2 regions of the Streptococcus sp. FDAARGOS_192 genome follow, and region 2 is predicted to be linked to the other one. Evidence: predicted binding sites of a transcription regulator. Region 2 holds the regulator's gene; the other holds the start of a gene.
What was found. The regulator CtsR, encoded in region 2, represses protease genes until heat stress. The targets are predictions, from matches to a motif close to TTGGTCAAAAAAGGTCAAANA.
Positions count from the first base shown of each region.

Region 1: a site for CtsR is predicted at 1,327-1,347, ahead of A6J31_RS11105 (ATP-dependent Clp protease proteolytic subunit). Genes of this name have one in related genera too.

Region 1 is NZ_CP020431.2:2,154,569-2,157,993, reverse strand. Features, by position in the region: gene A6J31_RS11115 (DUF2129 domain-containing protein) at 1-165, opposite strand, end outside; gene A6J31_RS11110 (YlbF family regulator) at 158-607, opposite strand; gene A6J31_RS11105 (ATP-dependent Clp protease proteolytic subunit) at 693-1,283, opposite strand; gene upp (uracil phosphoribosyltransferase) at 1,458-2,087, opposite strand; partial or broken gene A6J31_RS11095 (ISL3 family transposase) at 2,305-3,425, shown strand, end outside.
Region 2 is NZ_CP020431.2:1,912,115-1,915,539, forward strand. Features, by position in the region: gene tsf (translation elongation factor Ts) at 1-414, shown strand, start outside; gene A6J31_RS09915 (COG2426 family protein) at 522-992, opposite strand; gene A6J31_RS09920 (CtsR family transcriptional regulator) at 1,310-1,765, shown strand; gene A6J31_RS09925 (ATP-dependent Clp protease ATP-binding subunit) at 1,766-3,425, shown strand, end outside.

The sequences.
Region 1 (3,425 bases), 240 kb from region 2:
CATTCCATCGAGCTCTTTCAAAATATCCTCAACCTTGTCCTCATCTACATAAAGGTGCACGTAACGCATCTTATAAGAATGGTAGACAACATCCCCAAACTTGGTAATTTTACGTAAGTCTCTATTGTAGTATAAATAAACAATAATGCCTTGACGCTTAATCATGACTCATTTTCTCCTTTATGTTAGTGTCTCCCTTTTTATGATGCGGTTTGTGAGGGGCAAGAGGTAGCCCAGAATCGATAAAAATCTGGTCTGAAACAGCTTGGGCAATCTCCTCACCAAGATTGGCTAAAATAGTCTGCAAATCGAACTCTGCCTGACGATAGCCAATAACCACCTCGTTCAAATCAATTTGGCGCTTCATTCGCAAAACCTGACGTTTCAACTCTCTCACATCTGGTCTAAAAGCCTCGTACTCCTTAGCAGTATCATAGCTATCCTTTAATTCCTGAAATGCAAAGAGTTGCTCTTGAAGTTCTCTGTCATTTTCGAATTTCTGGCGTTTCAAACGGTAATTTTCTACCTCAGGTAGCTTTAGAAAATACGAAACAAGACAATCTATAGCTTGATCAATAGCAAGCAACTCCTCATTGATTATTAACATGTTTTCTATTATAACACAAAAAGCCAGATGAAACGGTCCTTATACAACCGATTTGCATCTGACTTTTATTTAAGACAAGCTCAGTCTATTTTAATTGGTTATTAGCCATGATTTCATCGATAAAGCCATATTCAAGCGTTTCTTGGGCACTCATCCAATTGTCACGTTCAGCGTCTACATGAACTTTTTCAATTGGATGTCCAGAATTATCCGCCAAGATTTGCTCCAAGTTATTACGCGTTTTGAGCAAATGTTCAGCTGCGATAGCCATGTCTGTTTGTTGCGTACCACCACCAGTACCACCCATTGGTTGGTGAATCATGTACTCAGCATTTGGCAACATGAAACGTTTACCTTTGGTACCGCTTGAAGCGATAATTGTTCCCATAGATGCTGCCATCCCCATAACGATAGTCTGAACATCAGACTTGATGAAGTTCATTGTATCAACAATGGCAAGACCTGCCGAAACTGATCCACCTGGTGTATTAACATAAAGATAGATATCTTTTGTGTTGTCTTGAGCATCCAAGAACAAGAGTTGGGCGATAATTGAGTTTGCCATATTATCTTCAACAGGACCTGTTAACATGATGATACGATCCTTGAGCAAACGTGAGTAAATATCATAAGAACGCTCACCGCGCGATGTTTGTTCAATTACTACAGGAATCATATGAATCCTCCTTTTAATATTGTCTTGATGCTATTATATGATTTTAGTCAAATTAGGTCAAATAAAAAACATTATTCTTAGCACTCTTTTCAAAAGAGTGCTAAATCACTCTAAAACAATTTCACTTGAAACTTATTAATCTAGTAAAAAAAGGGAAATTTTCCCTTTTTCAACCTATTTTGTACCAAATAGACGGTCACCTGCATCTCCAAGACCTGGAACAATATAACCGTTTTCATTAAGTTTCTCATCCAAAGATGCTGTGTAAATATCGATATCTGGGTGAGCATCTTGCAATTTTTTGACACCTTCTGGTGCTGCAACCAAGCAAACAAACTTGATATTAGCTGCACCACGTTTTTTAAGTGAGTCTACTGCCAAGATTGCTGAACCACCAGTCGCAAGCATTGGATCTACTACAAAGATCTGACGTTGATCAATGTCTTCTGGTAATTTTACTAAGTACTCAACTGGCTCAAGAGTTTCCTCGTCACGATACATACCAATATGACCAACTTTAGCTGCTGGTACAAGGCTAAGGAAACCATCGACCATACCAATACCCGCACGAAGAATTGGAACAATCGCCAATTTCTTACCAGAAAGTTGTTTTTGTACAGTTTTAGTAATTGGTGTTTGAATTTCAACCTCTTCGAGAGGAAGGTCACGAGACACTTCGTAACCCATGAGCATAGCAATTTCATTAACTAGCTCACGGAAGTCCTTAGTAGAAGTATCCTCACGACGGAGGATTGAAAGTTTATGTTGAATCAGTGGATGTGAAATAACTTGAAATTTACCCATAATAGTTTCTTCCTTTGCTTTATATTCACTCCATTATATCAAAAAGGCAAAAAAAACGCTTGCTTTACTGCAAACGTTTTTGAAAAGGATTATTTTGGCTCTATAATTTCTGTAGTGGGTAAAACCACTGTAGAGATTATAGAGCTTTTTGAGTGTACACAAAAAGTCCCATAAGAACTATAATGAAAAGTGACCAAACCATCATTAGGAAGAACTTATGAGACTTATTAAGAATACCACAGAATTAATCGGAATTAAAGACCAAAATATCAAGATTTCACTTGTTTTTGAATCTGACACTCATATCGAGATTCAAGCAAAACTTGATTATCCTGCACCATCATGTCCTCACTGCCAAGGAAAGATGATCAAATATGACTTTCAAAAAACCTCTAAAATCCCTCTTCTCGAGCAAGCTGGAACTCCAACTCTACTACGTCTGAAAAAACGTCGTTTCCAGTGTAAAAATTGTAGGAGAGTCACGGTAGCTGAGACATCTATCGTTGAGAAAAACTGCCAAATCTCCAATCTAGTCCGACAAAAGGTTACACAACTCCTAACTGAGAAGGTATCACTAACGGATATTGCCAGAAGACTTCGTGTATCGACGTCCACTGTCTATCGTAAACTTGACCAGTTTACTTTCAAGGAACATTTTGACAAACTCCCAAGGGTTATGTCCTGGGATGAGTTTGGGTTCAAGAAAGGGGAATTGGCTTTTGTTGCTCAAAACTATGAGACAAACAAACTCATAACCATCCTTGATAATCGCTGCCAAACTACTATACGAAACTACTTTTTGAAGTATCCATTGAAAGTCCGACAACAGGTACAGTTTATCACGATGGATATGTCTGGAGCTTATATTCCACTGGCTCGCAAACTCTTTCAAAACGCCAAAATCATTCTTGATCGATTTCACATTATTCAGCACCTTGGGCGTGCCTTTTTAAAGACAAGAATTGCGATTATGAACCAGTTCGATAAGAAGCTTCTACCCTATCGAGCCTTGAAAAATCACTGGCAACTCTTTCAAAAGGACAGCCGTAAGTTATCTCTCAATTCTTTCTATTCAAAGACTTTCCGTCAAACCTTAAGTCCACATGAAGTTGTTGGGAAAACACTAGATTTTTCAGAAGAGCTTACCGACTACTATACACTTTATCAGCTCTTACTTTTTCACTTTCAGGAGAAGAGAGTAGATGAGTTTTTTGAGCTCATAGAGGAGAATATAAGCAAGGTCAATCATTACTTCAAAACTATCTTTAGGACCTTCCTTAGACACAAACCATACATCAAAAACGCACTAGAAACACATTACTCAAATGCAAAATTGAA
Region 2 (3,425 bases):
AACCACGCTATCGATCAAGATAACGAAAGCCGTGCAATGGTTAACAAACCAGCTCTTCCACACCTTAAATATGGTTCTAAAGCTCAATTGACTGATGCTGTTCTTGCTCAAGCTGAAGAAGATATCAAAGCTGAGTTGGCTGCTGAAGGTAAACCAGAAAAAATCTGGGATAAAATCATCCCAGGTAAAATGGACCGCTTCTTGCTTGACAACACTAAAGTTGACCAAGCATACACACTTCTTGCTCAAGTTTACATCATGGACGACAGCAAAACAGTTGAAGCTTACCTTGAATCAGTAAATGCTTCAGTAGTAGAATTCGTTCGCTTTGAAGTTGGTGAAGGTATCGAAAAAGCATCTAACGACTTTGAATCAGAAGTTGCAGCTACAATGGCAGCAGCTCTTAACAACTAATTCTAGTTGCTAGATAAAAAGAAAAGAAGTTACGTGAATGAATCGTAACTTCTTTTTTGTTGCTATTAAAAAACGTCTGAGCATGCCCCAGACGTTGAAAAAAGTAATTAATGAGCGAAGGTATTTACACCAAGTAGAAGAGAGAGTGTTCCCATGATGATACCTGCAAGGATAACCCCCAGCATAACAGCAATAACACTACGTTTAAAGTCCCAATCTAGGATAGATGCTGCTAGGGTACCAGTCCAAGCTCCTGTTCCTGGAAGCGGAATTCCCACAAAAAGTAGAAGGGCCCAGAAGACACCCTTATCTCCGGCAGCTTTTTCAAGTTTTTGGCCACCACTGTGACCTTTTTTAAGACACCAGGTAAAGAAGCCACCAATCAGAGGTTTGTCTGCCCCCCATTCGAGAACACGGCGGGCGAAGAAGAAGATAATTGGAACTGGAATCATGTTCCCAATGACACAAAGAATTAGGGCTTGCCACCAAGGGATACCTGAGGCGATAGCAACAGGAACGGCTCCACGGAGCTCAACCAAAGGAATCATAGAGATTAAGAGTGCAATGATGTATTTCATGAGTAACCTTTCATAGGGGAATAAAATAAGAGATAAGACTCAAAATGACATGAGCTTTATCGAGAGTGATAAGACTAATACTACTGCAAAAGTGCTAAAAAGTACTTGTTGGATTAGGTGGGTCTCAGCCTGTCAAAGTGGATAGAAAATTTGAATCAAACACCTTAAGTTACCTAATATTTTAGTCTTATTTATTGTATCTTATATGGTCTCTAATGACAACTTTAAAAAGCTTTTTGAAGGTATAGTTTCCCATGAGCTGACATTTTTGGTATAATAATAGTCAGTTATAGTCAAATTAGACTGGAGGAATTAAGATGGCAAGAAATACATCAGATAGTATAGAAGAATATATTAAAGAATTGCTGGGCCAGTCTGGAATTGCTGAGATTCAACGCTCGAACTTAGCAGATACTTTTCAAGTTGTACCGAGTCAGATTAACTATGTTATTAAGACTCGTTTTACAGAAAGTCGCGGTTATATTGTTGAGAGTAAACGTGGAGGTGGCGGTTATATTCGTATCGTCAAGGTCAGATTCTCCGACAAGCACCACATGATTAATGATTTGCTTCAGAACTTGGCAGATCAGCTCAGCGAGCAGGTATTTACAGACTTGATTCAGTTGCTTTTTGATGAAAAAATCATCACTGAACGTGAGGGAAATTTGATTTTAGCAACTGCTAGTGATGATGTTTTAGGCGAAGATGCGGCTGCTATTCGTTCGCGTATTCTACGCTCGCTATTACTTAGATTGGATAGAAAAGGAAATTAGATGACGACATATTCAAGAAAAATGCAGGCCATTTTCCATCGTGCTCAGCTTGAGGCAGAGCGTTTTGGAAGTCCTTTCTTGGAGACTTGGCATGTGCTTCTGGCTATGGTTGAGGTTCCAGGATCTGTAGCCTACCTAACATTTACTGATTTTGAGGACCGTATTCGTGCGGAAGAGATTGAGACCGCTGCTGTGCTAGCGATGGAGAAAAGTCCAAAAGACTTGTCTGAATCAGATATTATCGATTTACGTGCACAGTCACATGCTTTAGAGGCTATGTTGCAAGAGGCAGAGGGAATTGCTAGTGTGACTGGTGCTGTAGAGGTAGGGTCCGAACATGTATTGATGGCCTTCCTTCTTCATAAGGATTTGATGGTTTGTCGTCTCCTTGAAGTTGCTGGTTTTCAATATAAGGATGACAGCGATAAGCCTCGCATTATCGATTTACGACGTTCTTTGGAGCGTTACGCAGGTCTTAGTAAGCAAGATTTGAAGGCCATTCATGACCTTCGTAAGCCTAAAAAATCAAAGGCATCAGGAAATTTTGCTAATATGATGCAGCCTCCTCAATCTTCTACTGGGGAACTGTCAGATTATACCAAGGACTTAACGGCAGTAGCCGAGTCAGGTGCTCTTGATCCTGTTATCGGACGTGAGAAAGAAATTTCACGCATGATTCAGGTTTTGAGTCGTAAAACGAAGAATAACCCAGTTCTTGTGGGTGAAGCAGGTGTTGGTAAGACGGCACTTGCGCTTGGCTTAGCACAGCGTATTGCTTCAGGCGAAGTACCTTTTGAGTTGGCTGATATGCGTATCTTAGAGCTTGATATGATGAGTGTGGTTGCAGGAACACGTTTCCGTGGCGATTTCGAAGAACGTATGAATCAGATCATTGATGAGATTGAAGCTGATGGAAAAATCATTCTCTTTATTGACGAATTGCATACGATTATCGGTTCTGGTTCAGGTATTGATAGCACCTTAGATGCGGCGAATATTTTGAAACCTGCTCTAGCACGTGGAACCCTTCATATGGTTGGAGCAACAACTCAAGCTGAGTACCAGAAGCATATTGAAAAAGATGCAGCTCTTTCTCGTCGTTTTGCTAAAATTACAATTGAGGAGCCAAGTGTAGCTGAGGCGATTGATATTCTAAAAGGCCTACGTTCGTCTTATGAAGACTATCATCGTGTAACGATTACTGATGAGGCAGTTGAGACAGCGGTCAAGGCGGCCCACCGTTATTTGACGAGTAAAAACTTACCTGACTCTGCCATTGATCTTTTAGATGAAGCGAGTGCAACTGTTCAAGGTCGTATCAAAAAAGAAGCCAAACGTGAGATAACGCCTTTGGATGAAGCACTTCTATCTGGTGATATGAAGGCTGCTGTTAAACAATATAAAGCTAGCCAAAAAGCAAAATTACCAAAACCTGCCTTGGTAGATGCAGATCAGATTATGCAAACCCTTAGTCGTCTATCAGGTATTCCTGTTGAGAAGATGACTCAGGCAGATAGCAAGCGTTACTTGAATCTGGAAGCAGAGCTTCACAAACGTGTTATTGGTCAAGATGAAGCAGTTTCAGCCATTAGTCGTGCTATTCGTCGTAACCAGTCAGGTATTCGTACTGGAAAACGCCCAATTGGTTCCTTTATGTTCC